Regions from separate parts of the Hymenobacter sp. NBH84 genome, predicted to be linked through region 1. Evidence: riboswitches for the same ligand, from Rfam matches in the RefSeq annotation. Region 1 holds a riboswitch; each other region holds the start of a gene.
What was found. A riboswitch is a leader RNA that binds a small molecule or an ion and turns the genes downstream of it on or off. The one in region 1 is predicted to bind cobalamin.
Positions count from the first base shown of each region.

Region 1 (5,525 bases):
ATCAACGACTCGTTCTGCGGGCATAAGGTCCTTCGCTGCGCTCAGGATGACAGACAAACTCACCATTTCACTATCTCACCATTTCACCTCTTCCCAGCGCGCACTTGGCGGGCAGCTTGCACCATGTTGCGCAGGGCAGCTTCGGTTTCGGGCCATTTGCGGGTTTTGAGGCCGCAGTCGGGATTCACCCACAGGTTTTCGGCGGGTAGGAGCGCCTGGGCTTTTTCCAGTAGGCCTACCATTTCCTCCGTGCTAGGCACGCGGGGGCGAGTGAATGTCATAGACGCCCGGCCCGATTTGGTTGGGGTACCGGAAATCGGCGAAGGCGGCCAAGAGCTCCATCTGCGAGCGGGAGGTTTCCATGGTAATCACATCGGCGTCCAGCTCGGCAATGGCGGGTAGGATTTCGTTGAACTCCGAGTAGCACATGTGCGTGTGAATCTGGGTTTCGTCGCGCACGCCGGACGCGGCCACCCGGAACGCCCGCACGGCCCAGGCCAGGTAGGTGGGCCAGTCGGAATGGCGCAGGGGTAGGCCCTCCCGAATAGCCGGCTCATCAATCTGAATCAGCTGAATGCCGGCCTTTTCCAGTGCCTGCACTTCTTCGCGGATAGCCAGCGCAATCTGCAACGCGGTGGTGGCCCGCGGCTGGTCGTCGCGCACAAACGACCATTGCAGAATGGTCACGGGGCCGGTCAGCATGCCTTTCACGTACCGCCGGGTTAGGGCCTGGGCGAAGGTGCTCCAGGCCACGGTCATGTCGGCGGGGCGGTGGATGTCGCCGTACAAAATAGGCGGCTTCACGCAGCGCGAGCCGTAGCTCTGCACCCAGCCGTTTTTGGTGAATGAAAAGCCGTCGAGCAGCTCGCCGAAGTACTCTACCATGTCGTTGCGCTCAAACTCGCCGTGTACCAGCACGTCTAGCCCTACCTCCTCCTGCCACCGAATCACGTCGACAGTGGCATTTTGCAGAGCTTCGTTGTACTGCTCGGCAGTCAGCTCCCCTTTCTTGAAGCGGGCGCGCAGTTGTCGAATATCCTCGGTTTGCGGAAACGAGCCGATGGTAGTTGTTGGGAACAAGGGCAACTGTAGCTGGGCCTGCTGGCGGGCCTGCCGCACCGCAAACGGGCTCCGGCGGCGGGCATCAGCCTCCGTCACGGCGGCGGTGCGTTCCTTGATGTGCGGGCGGTGAATGCGGTCCGATTTGCGGCGGCTTTCCAGCGCCTGCTGGTTCTGGTGCAATAGGTTCTGGTCGCCGTGGTCGGCAATCTGGCGCAACTCCCCTACCTCGCGCAGCTTCTGTTTGGCAAAGGCCAGCCAGTTTTTGATTTCCGGCGTTAGGGTCGTGTCGTTGGTTTCCAGGTCCAGGTCGCAGGGGCTGTGCAGCAGGGAGCAACTGGGTGCCAGCAGCACCCGCTCAGTGCCCAACGCGGCTACCGCCTGTTCAATCAGCGCCAACGACGCCTGATAGTCGTTCTTCCAGATGTTGCGGCCATCTACCACACCCAGCGACAAGCTCAGCCACTGCGGAACCAGCGGCAGCACGGCCGTTAGTTGTTCCGGCGCCCGCACCAAATCCACGTGCAGGGCGCTGATGGGTAGGCTCACGGCCAGCGCGGCGTTGTCGCGCAACCCTTCGAAATAAGTCGATACGAGCAGCTTAAGGCCTGGACAGCTACGCGCCAGTTTGGCGTAGGCAAATAGGTAGGCCTCTTTTTCGGCGGGTGTTAGGTCGAGGGCTAGGTAGGGCTCGTCGAGCTGCACCCAGGTGGCGCCGTATTGGTGCAGCTTGGTTAGCACCTCCACGTACACGGGCAGCAACCGCTTCAGCAGCTCAATGCGGTGGAAGCCCTCTTCCTTTTCCTTGCCTAGCAATAGGTAGGAAACCGGCCCCAGCAGCACCGGCTTGGGCGTGGTGCTGAGCGTATTGCGGGCATGAATAAACTGCTCGAAAATGTGTTCCGAAAACAGCCGAAACTCCTGATTGGCCGTGAACTCGGGCACGAGGTAGTGGTAGTTGGTATCGAACCACTTCGTCATCTCCATGGCCGTGATGTCGAGGCCGTTGCGTTGGTAGCCGCGAGCCATAGCAAAGTACAGATCCAGCGCCGTGTTCTGCGGATTTTCGCTGAGTACGGGCGTGTAGCGCCTGGGAATGGCTCCTACCATCAGGCTAGTGTCCAGCACCTGGTCGTAGTAGCTGAAGTCGTTGCAGGGAATCAGGTCGAGGCCGGCTTCTTGCTGCAACTGCCAGTTGTGCTGGGCAATGCGGCGGGCGGTGGCCTGCAATTCGGCTAGCGTCAGCTGGCCCGACCAGTATTTCTCACTGGCTTTTTTCAGTTCGCGCTGGCTACCAATGCGCGGGTAGCCGAGGTTGTGCGTAAGCATAGTGCTTGGGTTGAAGGGAACAATAAATTGATTATTGTTCTCGCAACGAGTACGTTACGTGCCCAACACAGCGTATGGCCTACCCTGCACCCTACCATCCGGCGCGCATACGCACGCGCCAGCCTCCACCCCGCGGAGGCCCTGAAAAGACAGCAGTATGCAATTGACCAGACTACTGCTTCAGAGCGCGGAAGCATACGTCAAGGCGTAGAAAGGCAAGTCTCCTGGCTTGTACCATTACGATCATCCTTCTCACTCTGCCTGGCAGAACAATGGACGTGCTACGGATCGTAACTTACTTGGGTACTTACAGTTGCGCGACAGCCCGTGATTCACACACGGTTCCTTATTAATTCCGGTATTACCCGAAAACCCCTCTATGGCAATTGATATTGCAAAGAACTAGGGGCAATGATACGCGAAATTTCCGGCGCAACAACTCGGCGGCTGGCTGGTTAAGGCTACTTACTCATCAACGTTCGTACGGTGTAGAGACGCATACTTGCGTCTCGTCGTTGAGCGACACCTCTTCATCATTAAATAACAGCCAATACAAACAACTTCAGCAACGACGAGACGCAAGTATGCGTCTCTACACCGCGCAGAGGCTACCACTCAACTCTTTTTATTTATCCCCCCTACTCACATGGAAAACCTCACCGGAAAAATTGCCCTGGTAACGGGCGCTGGCAAAGGCATTGGCCGCGCCGTAGCCGTGGCTCTGGCGCAAGAAGGCGTACACGTGGGCCTGCTGGCCCGCTCTGAAAACGACCTGCGCGAAGTAGCCGCCGAACTAGAAAAACTGGGCGTGAAAACGGCCGTTGTCACGGCAGATGTGGCCGATCGTGCCGCCGTAGAAGCTGCCGCGGCACAGGTGCAACAGCAGCTTGGCACCATTGATATTCTCATCAACAACGCCGGTACGGCCGCGTTCGGCAAGTTTCTGGAGCAGGAGCCGGAAGCCTGGGAAAACATTATCCGGGTGAACCTCATGGGCGTGTACTATGCCACCCGCGCCGTACTACCCGGCATGATTGAGCGCCAGACCGGCGACATCATCAATATTTCGTCTACGGCTGGGCAGCGCGGGGCGGCGGCTACCAGCGCCTACTCGGCCTCCAAGTTTGCCGTGCTCGGCCTCACCGAGTCGCTAATGCAGGAGGTGCGCAAGCACAACATTCGCGTGTCGGCCCTCACGCCCAGCACCGTGGCTACTCCGCTGGCGCAGGAGCTGAAGCTTACGGATGGCAACCCGGAGAAAGTGATGCAGCCGGAAGATTTGGCCGAGTTCATCATTGCCCAACTGAAGCTGAACCGCCGGGTATTTGTGAAGGAAGCCGGTTTGTGGAGCACCAATCCGTAGCTCACGGGTAGGATTTGACAAGACCGTCCTTTCGACCAGCGGGAGGACGGTCTGTGTTTATAAAAGGGCATTCTGTGCAACTATTTCCTTCTCTATTCCTCTATTTTCGCAACTTACGTGTCTCACCCGTTGCGAAATACCTTGCCTACCTCTCGTTTTCCACTGCTCTTGTTGCTGCTGCTGACGCTGCTGCACACCCCGGACGTCTCTGCTCAGCGGCGGCGCAAGCAAGCTAAAACCCCTACCCCGGCCGCTTCGCTGCATGCGCCGGTGCCGTTTGCGCCCCAGCTTAGTTCGCGTTGGGTTGATTCGGTGATGGCGACGCTGACGCCTGACCAACGCGTGGCGCAGCTGTTTATGGTGGCCGCCTACTCCAACCGCAACCGCGTGTTTGAAGACTCGGTGTCGGCGCTCATTCAGCAGTATGGGATTGGGGGACTTATCTTCTTTCAGGGTGGCCCGGTGCGGCAGGCTAAGCTGCTGAACCGCTACCAAAGCCAGAGCAAAGTGCCGCTGCTGGTGGCGCTGGATGGCGAGTGGGGCTTGGGCATGCGCCTGGATAGCACCATCCGGTTTCCCTACCAGATGAGCATGGGCGGCATTCGCGACAACCAGCTCCTCTACGACATGGGCCAGGAAATTGCCCGCGAGTTCAGGCGCATTGGCATGCACGTGAACTTTGCGCCGGTGGTAGACGTGAACAACAACGCCGCCAACCCCGTGATTGGCTACCGCTCGTGGGGCGAAAACCGCGAGGACGTCACCGAGAAAAGCTACCAGTACATGCGCGGTATGCAGGACGCCGGTGTACTAGCCGTGGCCAAGCACTTCCCTGGCCACGGCGACACCGACACCGACTCGCACCTAGCCCTACCCCTCATCCGGGTAGACCAGCGCCGGATTGATACGCTGGAGCTATTTCCTTTCAAGAGCCTCATTAAGCGCGGCTTGGGTGGCATGATGGTGGCCCACCTCAACATTCCGGCCCTCGACAGCACCGGCCTACCTTCTACCCTCAGCAAGCCCATCGTGACGGGGTTGCTTCAGGAGAAGCTGGGTTTCGACGGCATGATCTTCACCGACGCCATGAACATGAAGGGCGTTATCAGCAAGTACCCGCCCGGCGAGGCCGACGTGCGCGCCCTGCTGGCTGGTAACGACATTCTAGAGTTTTCGAAGAACATTCCGCTGGCCCTGCGCATGGTGCGCGAGGCCATCAACCGTGGCGAGCTGACGCAGCAGGAAATAGACCGACGCTGCCGCAAGGTACTGGCCCTCAAGCAGTGGTCCGGCCTCGACCACTACCGCCCTGTGGAGCTGAAGAATCTGTACGAAGACCTGAACACGCCCCACGCCGAGTACCTCACGCGCCGCCTCTCGGAGCTAAGCGTAACGGTGCTGCGCAATCAACAGCAAGCCCTACCCCTGCAACGCCTCGACACGTTGCGGGTGGCCACGCTCACCATCGGCACCACCGATACCACCTACTTTCAGAAGAGAGTGGCCGACTATGCTACCACCAAGCACTTCTGGCTGCCCGCCACTGCCAGCTTCGACGAGCTGTTGCGCATGCGTGAGACGCTGAAGCCTTACAACACTATTCTGGTAGGCGTGAACAACTTGGGCCGCCTACCTGCCACCAACTTTGGTGTGACGCCCGAAACCAATGTGCTACTGCGCGACCTGACCACCGGGAAACAGCGGGTAGTGGTCAGCGTGTTTGGCAATGCGTATGCGGTAGACAAGCTGCGCGATTTGAACCGCGCCACTGCCG
Region 1 is NZ_CP043644.1:2,902,247-2,907,771, forward strand. Features, by position in the region: partial or broken gene metE (5-methyltetrahydropteroyltriglutamate--homocysteine S-methyltransferase) at 84-2,388, opposite strand; cobalamin riboswitch at 2,585-2,780, opposite strand; gene F1C16_RS12140 (3-ketoacyl-ACP reductase) at 3,035-3,751, shown strand; gene F1C16_RS12145 (glycoside hydrolase family 3 N-terminal domain-containing protein) at 3,893-5,525, shown strand, end outside.

Region 2 (5,525 bases), 1.1 Mb from region 1:
GTCGCGGGCCGAGTGGCCGGTGGCCAAAATCACGGCATCGGCCAGCAGTTCCTCGCCATTGGCCGTGACGACGCCGCGCAGGTGGTTGCCAGTCAGCACCAAATCGTCTACCCGCGTATCAAACCGCACCTCGCCGCCAGCCTGCCGCACCGAGTCGCGCAGGGCGGCTACCACGGCCGGCAGCTTGTTGGTGCCGATGTGGGGGTGGGCATCGACCAGAATATCGGGGGTAGCGCCGTGCTGCACCAACAGGCGCAGGATGCGCTGCACGTCGCCGCGCTTGGTGGAGCGGGTGTAGAGCTTGCCGTCGGAGTAGGTGCCCGCGCCGCCTTCGCCAAAGCAGTAGTTGGAATCGGGGTTAACGAGCTGTTGCTTGTTGAGAGCCGCTAGGTCGCGGCGGCGGGTGCGCACGTCTTTGCCGCGCTCCACCACAATGGGCTTGATGCCCAGCTCAATAGCCCGTAACGCCGCGAACAACCCAGCCGGACCAGCACCCACAATCAGCACCGTGCGATGGGCGCGACTTACATCCGGAAACTGAAACCAGGGTCCGAACAACTCGGCTGGCGGTGTCGTGCGGTAGATGTCGGCGCGCAGGCGCACCAGCGGCTGCCGGCCGCGGGCGTCGATGCTGCGCTTGCGCAGGTGCACAAAATCGGCTTGGCCGGGGCGCAAGCCAGCCGCGGCTAGCAGGGCTTCGTAGCGGGTCAGCTCGTCGTAGGCTTGCTCGGGCGCAAGCAGCAGCTCGACTTCCTGGGGGGAAGGGGTAGGCATGGGTGAAAGGGAGTTAACCTTTAAACCGAAGTAGGAAAAGGATTGCAAAGATACGGCAGGAGTGGCAGCTTGTCATTTCGAACGCAGTGAGAAATCTGAAGTATTCCTGCTGATCGGATTGTAGGCACACGCAAGATTTTCCTGTCTGCCTGATGGGTAGAGTAGTCTGATGTGTTCCAGATTTCTCACTGCGTTCGAAATGACAAGCAGCTATCCTACCGCCTCCACGGGCGTGTCCAGAATACGGACGGGGCGCTTGTTTTCATCAATGGCCACGAACGTGAACACGCCCGAAACGGCCTTTTCGCGCTCCTCGGAGTACATCTGCTCCACAAACAGGTCCACGCGTACTTTCAGGCTGGTGTTGCCCACGTGCTCCACGCGGCCAATCAACTCCACCAGCGTGCCGCCGGGAATGGGATGGGTGAAATCAACCCGCTCGGACGAGACGGTTACCATTTTCAGGCGCGAAAAGCGGGTGGCTGCTATGAACGCTACCTCGTCCATCATGTGCAGGGTAGCCCCGCCGAACAGCGTGTCGTAGTGGTTAGTAGTGTTGGGGAATACGGCTTTGAAGATGCGCGTCTCGGCGCGGGTAATTTTTTCTTCGATGGTCATCACAACGGAGTGAAAGGGTGAAACGCCCTTCGACAGCTTTCCGCAGGAAGCCAAACCACAACCAAGCCGATAGGGGGGTAGGGAGATACGCGCACGACTCCTGGCCGGCGGCGCGGGGCGCTCCGGGGCGGGTCGTATGCTTCCTCAATACCCGACAACGGCCCCAGGCGCGGGGGCTACGCATTGTCAGTCAGCGGCAGGCAGATTTTCTGACTTATACCTCCTAGCCGCCCAACTCTGCTCGCCCGGCCGTGGGGCCAGGCAATGGGTAGCAAGCGGGGACCCTGCGGGGGTACTTACAGTAGCGCGTCTGTTCGGGAGTTGCACCCGATTCCCTTTTCAGGCCACTCCCAGGGGCGGCCACCTTCCGTTGTCTGATGGAAAACAGGCAAAGAACAACTACCGGCAAAGGTAGGCGCTGGCGCGGGAATTGATAAGCCACGTCCGTGCCGTACCAAAAGCAACCTGCTATTGAACGCGGTATATAGTCACAAAAACTGCATTATATGCCGGCAACATCGTTGTGCAAGCGCGGTCCTCGTTCGCTTTGGCCTTACGAATAGTAACATATAAGGTAGTGCCTTTGGCCAGTGTGGTGGGCAGATTCAGGCCGTAGTAGCTGCCACTAGCGGAAGCAGCGCTAAGTGACGAGCCGAACATTCTCCCTACTTCTTCATTTTGCTGAGTATTGGAAAAGTGTAGCAAGGGCAAGCGGCAGTCACCGCCGATACCTTGGGCTATTACCTCGTATTCCTTCGGTGCAGCATCGTCTTTCTGGCAGCCAAACGCTACGAGTAGAATGCTCAGCAATAGCAAATAACGTATCATGGCGGCAGGGTTTATCAATATAGAATACTAACTAGTGGGGGCTTTCGGAGAAAACTACACCACAGATACTAGAGAACTGATAAGGCAAGAATGGTTGCAGGCGTAGCATCTGAATTGGTGTGATAAGCCATTTCGACGTCTCCCAAAAACAAAGCCTCCGACGACTATTTGCATGACAACAGCTCCTGCCCGCACGATGGCCTCGCGGGTGAAATCCATCTTCAGCGGCTCCATTGGCAACCTAGTGGAGTGGTACGATTGGTACATCTACTCGGCGTTTGCGCTGTATTTCGCGCCGGCGTTTTTCCCCAAAGGCAATCAAACGGCGCAGTTGCTGAACTCGGCAGCCATCTTTGCGGTGGGCTTTCTGATGCGGCCGTTGGGTGGCTGGCTGCTGGGCCTCTACGCCGACCGTCGGGGTAGGAAAGCAGCCCTGTTGCTATCGGTGCTGCTGATGTGCGCCGGCTCCCTACTCATTGCTCTCACGCCCGGCTATGCCAGCATCGGGGTGTTTGCGCCGGTGCTGCTAGTGGTGGCACGGCTACTACAAGGCCTGAGTGTGGGCGGCGAATACGGCACCTCGGCCACCTACCTCAGCGAGATGGCCGATCAGAAGAACAGAGGGTTCTTTTCCAGCTTTCAGTACGTGACCCTGATTGCCGGTCAACTGGTGGCGCTACTGGTGCAATTGGGTTTGCAGGCCGTGCTTACGATTGAGCAGTTGCATGCGTGGGGCTGGCGCGTGCCATTCGTTATTGGGGCGGGGGCAGCGGTGGTAGCCTTGTTTCTGCGCCAGCACATGGAAGAAACCGACGCCTTTGTGAAGAATGACCAGCCTGCGGGAGCAGCGCTAAAGAAAGAAGAAAGCAAGCTGCGCGTGCTGATGCGTTACCCTCGCGAGGTGCTCACGGTGGTGGGCCTCACACTGGGCGGTACTATTGTGTTCTACACGTTCACCACGTACACGCAGAAATTTTTGGTGAACACGGCGGGGTTCACTAAGGACCAAGCTACGCTAGTGTCGTTTGGGGCGCTAGCCGTGGCGATGGTGCTGCAACCCGTGGTAGGGGCGCTGTCGGATAGGGTAGGACGGCGGCCGGTGCTGCTGGCCTTTGGGGTAGGCGCCACGCTGGGCACTGTGCCACTGATGACAGCCTTGGGCCACGCTACCACCACCTGGGGCGCATTCGGCCTGCTGGTCATCGCCATGCTGATTATGAGCGGCTACACGGCCATCAACGCCGTGGTGAAAGCCGAGTTGTTCCCAACTGAAATCCGGGCCTTGGGGGTAGGACTGCCGTATGCCCTCACGGTTGCTATCTTCGGAGGCACGGCCGAGTACGTGGCGCTGCTGGCCAAGGGCTACAACGTGGAAGCGTGGTTTTACTGGTACGTAACGGCTTGCGCCAGTATTTCCCTTGTCACCTATCTGCGCATGGCTGATACCCGGCACACGTCGCGCATGAACCAAGCGTAAAGGCCGGCTACTGCGCATGCCGGGCGTTCCATTCGGCGGCGAGAGCCGGAAGGCGGTCCGAGTCATCTGTCAGCCAACCCATAGCCGATTTCGTATCAGAAAAATACTGCGCGTCGAAGCGGATGGCAGGCTGCACCAGGCTATGCAGCGCATTAATGGCCAACTGGTTATGCGTCTGCCCACTATCCAGCACCAATACTAGTCGCTCCAAGGGTAGGACCACCAAGCCAGGCATCCAGTGTGTGCCCAACCATACCTCATCTTCTAACGATAAGTCGGGCACACTATTCATATCAAGTAGCAACCGCCGCACGGCTAATTGCTGTAGCAGCATGAGCAGTTGCCCAGCGCTGCGACGCAGTTGCCGTACGTTGCGTCCGCTTATCCATTCGACTCGTAATACAGTTGCTACCTCGTCATATTGCAAATAAAAATCAGATATAGTGCGTATAATCACGTTTTGTATAAGCAAAAGTACAGTTACAAAGATATAGAGTATAGTAGGTTGCATCAATATGATACTGACTTTTTTATTTTGGGAAAAAGGGCTAATGCACTAGCAATAAACAAGAAACCCTGGCCACTATAGCAGCCAGGGTTCTAATAGAAGCTTGCCCTATTATGGAAGGAAACTACTTATCCGCCCGCTTAGGGCGCTTGGCGCGCTCGTATTGCACAGGCCAGGCCAGTTCTACGTCTAAATCAGAGGCGGCATGTAGGGGGAAGTACGGGTCGCGAAGGAATTCGCGGGCCAGCAACACCAAATCGGCCTGGCCTTTCTGGAGGATGTCCTCGGCTTGCTGGGCGGTGGTAATGATGCCCACAGCACCCGTAAGCATCCCGGTTTGCTGTTTCACGGCCTCGGCAAACTCCACCTGGTAGCCCGGGCCAGTCGGAATTTTGGCATCGGGCACGTTGCCGCCGGTAGAGGCATCCAGCAGGTCAACGCCGTTTGCCTGGAGTACGCGGGCCAGCTGCACCGAATCGTCCTTGGTCCAGCCACCCTCGGTCCAGTCGGTAGCCGACACGCGCACGATAACGGGGTAGTCGTCGGGCACCTCGGCGCGGATGGCGGCCACCACGTCCAGTAGCAGACGGCTGCGGTTCTCGAAGGAGCCGCCATATTGATCGTTGCGCTCGTTGCTGAGCGGCGATAGAAACTCGTGCAGCAGATAGCCGTGGGCAGCGTGTACCTCAATGATCTGAAAACCAGCTGCAAGGCTGCGGCGGGCGGCGGCCCGAAAATCAGCGACAACCTGCTGGATTTCCTCCTCGGTGAGGGCGTGCGGCGTGGCTTTGTCGGAGGAGAAGGGTAGGGCGCTGGGCGCTACCACCTCCCAACCGTTGGGCTGCGTGGCCGCAATGGCTTTGCCGCCGTCCCACGGGGGCGTGGTGCTGGCCTTGCGGCCGGCGTGGGCCAGTTGCACGCCAATGGCGGTGCCCTGCTGGCGCACAAAGTCGTTGATGCGCTTCAGGAAGGGCACGTGCTCGTCTTTCCAGATACCCAGGTCCTGAGGGGTGATACGGCCCTCGGGCGCCACGGCGGCGGCCTCCGAGATAATGAGGCCTACCCCGCCCACGGCGCGGCTGCCCAGGTGCACCAGGTGCCAATCGTTGGCGAAGCCGTCTTCCGAGGAATACTGGCACATCGGCGACACCACAATGCGGTTTTTAAGTTCAAGTCCGCGCAGATGCAGCGGGGAAAAAAGAAGCGTAGACATAGGTAGGAAAAGCGTTAACGGAAACTCTCGCCCCGGCAGCGGCCAAGCCACAACTGCCGGGGTAGAGAAAACAGCACGCCCTCCAATAAGTTACGACGCCTCTTCCG
Region 2 is NZ_CP043644.1:1,781,536-1,787,060, reverse strand. Features, by position in the region: gene F1C16_RS07475 (NAD(P)/FAD-dependent oxidoreductase) at 1-774, opposite strand, end outside; gene F1C16_RS07470 (acyl-CoA thioesterase) at 985-1,392, opposite strand; cobalamin riboswitch at 1,574-1,775, opposite strand; gene F1C16_RS07465 (hypothetical protein) at 1,861-2,220, opposite strand; gene F1C16_RS07460 (MFS transporter) at 2,393-3,697, shown strand; gene F1C16_RS07455 (hypothetical protein) at 3,705-4,031, opposite strand; gene F1C16_RS07450 (NADH:flavin oxidoreductase/NADH oxidase) at 4,330-5,418, opposite strand.
Region 2: another riboswitch for cobalamin. It lies ahead of F1C16_RS07470 (acyl-CoA thioesterase); the one in region 1 lies ahead of metE (5-methyltetrahydropteroyltriglutamate--homocysteine S-methyltransferase).

Region 3 (5,525 bases), 600 kb from region 1:
GCTATTTAAAGCGAGTGTAGACAGTCGTCGTCGCCGCGTACAGAACGAATCAGTCCGGAATAGTGTTCGACAAAAAAATAGGACTCTTTTTTGCTAACAAGCCAAATTAGTTCTGTCTAGGTACTTTTTATTGTCGCATCTATGCGCTTCTCTGTTACGACGATCTGCCGTCGCATTGCTCTGCTGTTCTTTTTTCTACTGGGGTTTTCTCAGGCGTATGCGCAGCAGCCTACCCCTATGGGGCAATATATTCGCTTGAGCCCCGAGGATAAAAACCGAGGTCTGAACGGGCCGCAGACCAATTTTTACTTTGCCACCGATACCAGCACCAATTACCGCAACGCGGGCTATTTCGGGCAGAAGCTTCGCCCCTACTTGGCCGACAATTCCGAGGCGCTGGAATTTCTTAACGATTACCGCCGACAGAAGTCGTTGCATTTGGCCGAGCGACTGGTGTTTGTTGGCTCTGTGGCGCTATATGGTCAGCAAGTGTTAGCCGGCGACGAGCGGCAGTACTTCAACAACACCCAAAAGGTGGCCGCAGGCGTGGCCGTTTTCAGCTTGATAGCTAATGTGCTCATCTCGCGTAACACCAACACCCACTTGCTGCGGGCAGTAGAAACACACAACAGCATGTTCCCCGCAGCGCGGCACGGTGCCCTCTGGCAGCGCTACCGCCCCACTACAGTAGGCATGAGCGCCACTGCTACGGGCCGGCCTTTGCTGGCGTTGAGCTGGCAGTTGCACTAATTTGCCCGTTTTTGCGTAGATAGGGGCATGGAATATCCGTTGCCCGCGGCGGCCCGGCAGTATGTAGCCGACCACCTGCACCACGACCCGGCCCAGCTGGCGTTGCAGGCCCGCCGCTTTCCGGGACTCCCCGTCCCCGAGCTGGTTCGCCAGATTCAGGCCCGCCAAAAGGCGCGCACCAAGCTGCCCGCCTGGGCCGAAAACCCCGAATTGATTTTTCCGCCGGCCCTGTCGGTGGAGCAGGCTTCGTCGGACCGCACGGCAGCTTTTAAGGCCGAGTTGGTTGGCGGGCAACGCTTAGCCGACCTCACGGGCGGCTTCGGTGTAGATACCTGCTACTTTGCCAGCCACGTAGCCGAGGTGCACTATGTGGAGCGAAATCCGCAGTTAGCCGAGGTGGTGCAGTACAATTTGGGTCTGCTAGGTGTGCGCAATGTGCACTACCACACCACTGATGCCCTGTCATTTTTAAAAAGCACACCGGATACGTTTGACTGGCTCTACCTCGATCCGGCCCGCCGCGACACCGCCTCGCGCAAGATTTTCCGGTTGCAGGACTGCGAGCCGGATGTGCTACGTATCCTACCCTTACTGCTGCACAAGGCACCGCGCATCCTGCTCAAAACCTCACCCATGCTCGATATTGAGCTAGCCATTCAGGAATTGAAGCATGTGCGTCGGCTGTGGGTACTGGCTGTGGATAACGAGTGTAAGGAGGTGCTGTATGAGCTAGGTGAAGAACCCGCCGTAGACCCCGAGCGCTACGCCGTGAACCTGACCCGCGCCGGCGAGCAGCAGGAGTTCCGCCTGAACCGCGCCCGGGAAGCCCGCGCCATATCGCGCTACGCCGAGCCGCAGACGGGGCAGTACCTCTACGAACCCAACGCGGCCATCCTGAAAGCAGGAGCGTTCCGTAGCATCGGCAATGCCTTCGAGCTACTGAAACTGCACCAGCACAGCCACTTGTATATGGCCGACGACCTGCGTGCGGACTTTCCGGGTCGAATCTTCCGCATTCAGGCGGTGGAGCGTTACGATGCCGATGCTCTCCTACCCTACCTTGGCTCCGAAGCGCGCGCACACGTTACTACCCGCAATTTCCCAGATACGGTAGCCGTGTTCCGGCAACGCACCGGCATCCGGGAGGGCGGCCACATCTATTTGTTTGCTACCACCGATTTGCGGGGCCGCCTAATGGTATTGGTGTGCGAAAAGGTGAAGCGTTGGAGTGGAGAGCTAGTAGCGGCTACCCAATTGGCTTAGTATACCGTACTATTTGGCCGGGCTGGTCCACTGGCTATCCTTGATGCGGAAGCGCCAAGGTAGGCCAGCCGCCTCCGCGCCAGCGTAGGCCAGCCCTACTCTGGCGCTAGCGCGTACCTGCGTGTCGGGCACGTCCTCGCCGTGGTCTTCCAGCCAAAGCACCTCGCCCTGCAGATCGGTGCCGGTGAGGGCGGGTGTGACGCCTAGCGCCTGCGTGAGCAAGCCAGGGCCGGCCGTCAGGTTGCGGGCTATGGCCGCTAGACCGCGCCGGCGGAGCATCGTATCAATGCCCACGGTAGGCTCAATGGCGCGAATCAGGACAGTATTAGGAATATCGGCGGCGTTGCTGACGATGTTGAACAGCGTGTGCCGCTGATATACTGTGTAGAGGTAGGCGCGGCCGCCCGGCTCGTATAGCGCCTGTCCGTGCTGGCCGCGCCGCTTCAGGTGCATTGTGAGGGAGTTGTCGCCCTCGTGAGAGTAGGCTTCCGTTTCGACGATGCGGCCGCCGGTTAGCTCGCCATCAATGCGGGAGAAGACGTACTTCCCCAGAAGTTCGCGGGCAATTAGGGTAGGGTCGGGGCGCTGGAAGAAAGCGGCTGAAATTATATTGGCCACGGATTCGTTTGGATATTGAGGGTTACACGAATTTTTGTGAACGAGAGTTTTTTTCGCCCATCGCCTACCCTGTCATCCTGAGCTTTCTAACAGCCCCATCCACGAAATCCGTGTAATCCGAAAAATCCGAGCGAATCCGTGGTTCAGACAGTATCTTTGTGGCGTAGCGGTGGCCGGACCCTAAATGCGGGGCGAGGCTGAAAAGGGAATCCGGTTCAAGGCCGGAGCTGTCCCCGCAACTGTACGCTTCGAGAGTGGGCGCATCACGCAGCTGCCACTGTTTCGCAGAACGCCAGGTTTCGATCACGAAACTTAGCCGGAGAAATGGGAAGGCGATGTGCCCGAAGCAAGCCAGGAGACCTGCCACTACGTTTCCCCATGTTCAGCGCCTTCGGTGGAAGGGCGGAGAACGAATGCAGCGGGCGGCCTCGGCCTCCCGGTTTTTTCTGTTTTCGGCCTCGGCTACGTGGCGGGTTTCGGCTCGCAGCGGAGTTTTGAACTGACTTTTCCTACCCCGGAAATTTTGGTTCGGATACGTTTTTTACGCGCTACTTCTTCCACCCCTACCCGCACGTTACGCGTGCTGGCGGTGGCAGCAAGCCTGTTGCCAACCGCAGCAGTGCAGGCCCAGCGCGCACCCATTGATACCAGCGCTGCCACACCCCATTTGCTACCCACGGCTGTAGTAGAGGCCGCCCGCTTGAGCCGCTATGCTGTGGGCAGCCGCCGCACTACCCTCGATTCGGTGGCTGTTAACCAGCTGCCAGCGGGCACGCTGGCCGAGGCGCTGAGCCGGCTTACCCCCATTTATCTGAAGAATTACGGGCCGGGGCAGCTGTCGTCCATCACGCTGCGCGGCACCTCGGCTCGCCACACGGCCGTGCTCTGGAACGGCTTCAACATCAACCTGCCTACCCTGGGCGAAGCCGATTTTGCCCTGCTACCCGTGAATGGGGCTACCCGCATTACGGTGCAGCCCGGGCCGGCCAGCGCGGTGTACGGCAATGGCGCTTTGGGGGGCACAGTGCTGCTGTCGTCGCCGGTGCAGTGGGGAGCGGGGTGGCGCGGGCAGGCGCAGGCCGATGTGGGCAACTATGGAATGCGGGCGGGTAGCGTTGAGAACAGCTTCAGCAACGAGAAGCTGGCCTTGCGCACGGCTGCTTCTTACCGCGAAGGACAAAACGACTTTCCCTACCAGGAGCGCACGATTGACGGCTTGGTGGAACGCCGGCAGACCAACGCCGCCTACCGGCAATGGAGCCTCACCCAAGATGCTACCATGCGCCTGGGCCAGCACGGAGAGCTGATGGGCGCCGTGTGGCTGACAGACGCCGACCGCCGCATTCAGCCCGCTATTGGGGCCGCTAACGACAATGCCCAGGAGCGCGACCAGAGCCGTCGGTTGTTTGCCGGCTACCGCCACGTGGCCGGCCGCCACGAAACGGGCGTGCGCATGGCGTGGTTTGAGGATATTCTGAACTACCGAAGCAACACCGTGGCGCAGAGCAACTCGCGGGTGCGCACCAGCCAAATACAGGTCGACCACAGCCTACAACTCCGCTCCAACCTGAGCGTGCGGGTAGGCGGCGAGGCGCAGCACTTTGCCGCACGGGTAGATGGCTACGGCCAAGACCTCACCGAAAACCGCTTCTCGGGCTACGCTCTCGTGCGATACGACCCTATGTCTACCCTCCGCCTCACGGCCAATATCCGACAAGCGTTTATTCCGGGTAGGCGGCCGCCACTGGCTCCTACCCTGGGCGGCGAGTGGCAGGTGTGGCAACACGACACCCATACGTTGGTGCTGAAAGGCAGCGCAGCCCGCAGCTACCGTGTGCCGACCCTCAACGAGCGATACTGGCGCCCCGGCGGCAACCCCAACCTGCTGCCTGAAACCAGCCTGGGCTACGAGGCCGGCGTGCAGCACACTTTCAAGCCTATTCCTACCCTCTCGCTGGTGACGGAACTGACGGCCTACCGCCAACAGGTGCGCAACTGGGTGCAGTGGCTGCCCAGCGACACGGTAAGCTACTGGTCGCCGCGCAACCTACGCCGGGTGCGAGCGCAGGGGATAGAGCTGAGTTCGGAACTGGGCTGGCAGCCGGGGCGCTACACCCTCACGGCGCGGGCGGCCTACGCCTATACCCAGTCGCAGAAGGTGAGTGGCTACACATTCGACCCTGACCCAGTGGGTGTGCAATTGCCCTATGTGCCCTTACACACGGTGGCGTTCACCACGCGCCAGAGTTGGCGCGGGTGGCAACTGCTCACGCAGAGCACCTTCACCAGCTTCCGCTACACCGATGCTTCGGCTACTAGTTTCCTACCCTCCTACTTTCTGCTAAGTGGGTCGTTGGGCTACACCTTCACTACCCGCAGCACCTGGAGCCTTACCGCGCTGGTGCAGGGCTTCAACCTTACTAACCTCACCTATAACAGCTACGAAGCCCGCGCCATGCCCCCGCGCAATGGCGTGCTGAGCCTGCGCGTGAGCTGGCGCTGATTCTAATTTTCACACTTTTCTTTTATATGACACAACGTTTTCTTTCCCTCAGTGCCCGCACGGCCTTCATACTGGCCAGCGGCCTGACTCTCTGGAGCTGCGACCCAGACAACGACAATGACGCCTCGCCGGCCGGTAGCAATGTGTTTATCGTGCAGGAAGGCAACTTCACGCGGTCTAATTCCGAGATAGTGGGCTTCAACAGTAGTGTAAGTGCTATTACCAATGCCGCTTTGTTCCGCTCCGTGAACAACCGTATTCTGGGTGATGTGGCGCAGTCGATGACAGTAGTTGGCAACTTAGGCTACATTGTGGTGAATAACAGCAATAAGGTTGAAGTAGTATCTCTACCTGATTTCAATGATCAGGCGACGATTGACATCTTTGCCAA
Region 3 is NZ_CP043644.1:3,499,226-3,504,750, forward strand. Features, by position in the region: gene F1C16_RS14745 (hypothetical protein) at 142-750, shown strand; gene F1C16_RS14750 (class I SAM-dependent methyltransferase) at 778-2,013, shown strand; gene F1C16_RS14755 (DNA-3-methyladenine glycosylase) at 2,023-2,631, opposite strand; cobalamin riboswitch at 2,782-3,014, shown strand; gene F1C16_RS14760 (TonB-dependent siderophore receptor) at 3,155-5,134, shown strand; gene F1C16_RS14765 (DUF5074 domain-containing protein) at 5,161-5,525, shown strand, end outside.
Region 3: another riboswitch for cobalamin. It lies ahead of F1C16_RS14760 (TonB-dependent siderophore receptor); the one in region 1 lies ahead of metE (5-methyltetrahydropteroyltriglutamate--homocysteine S-methyltransferase).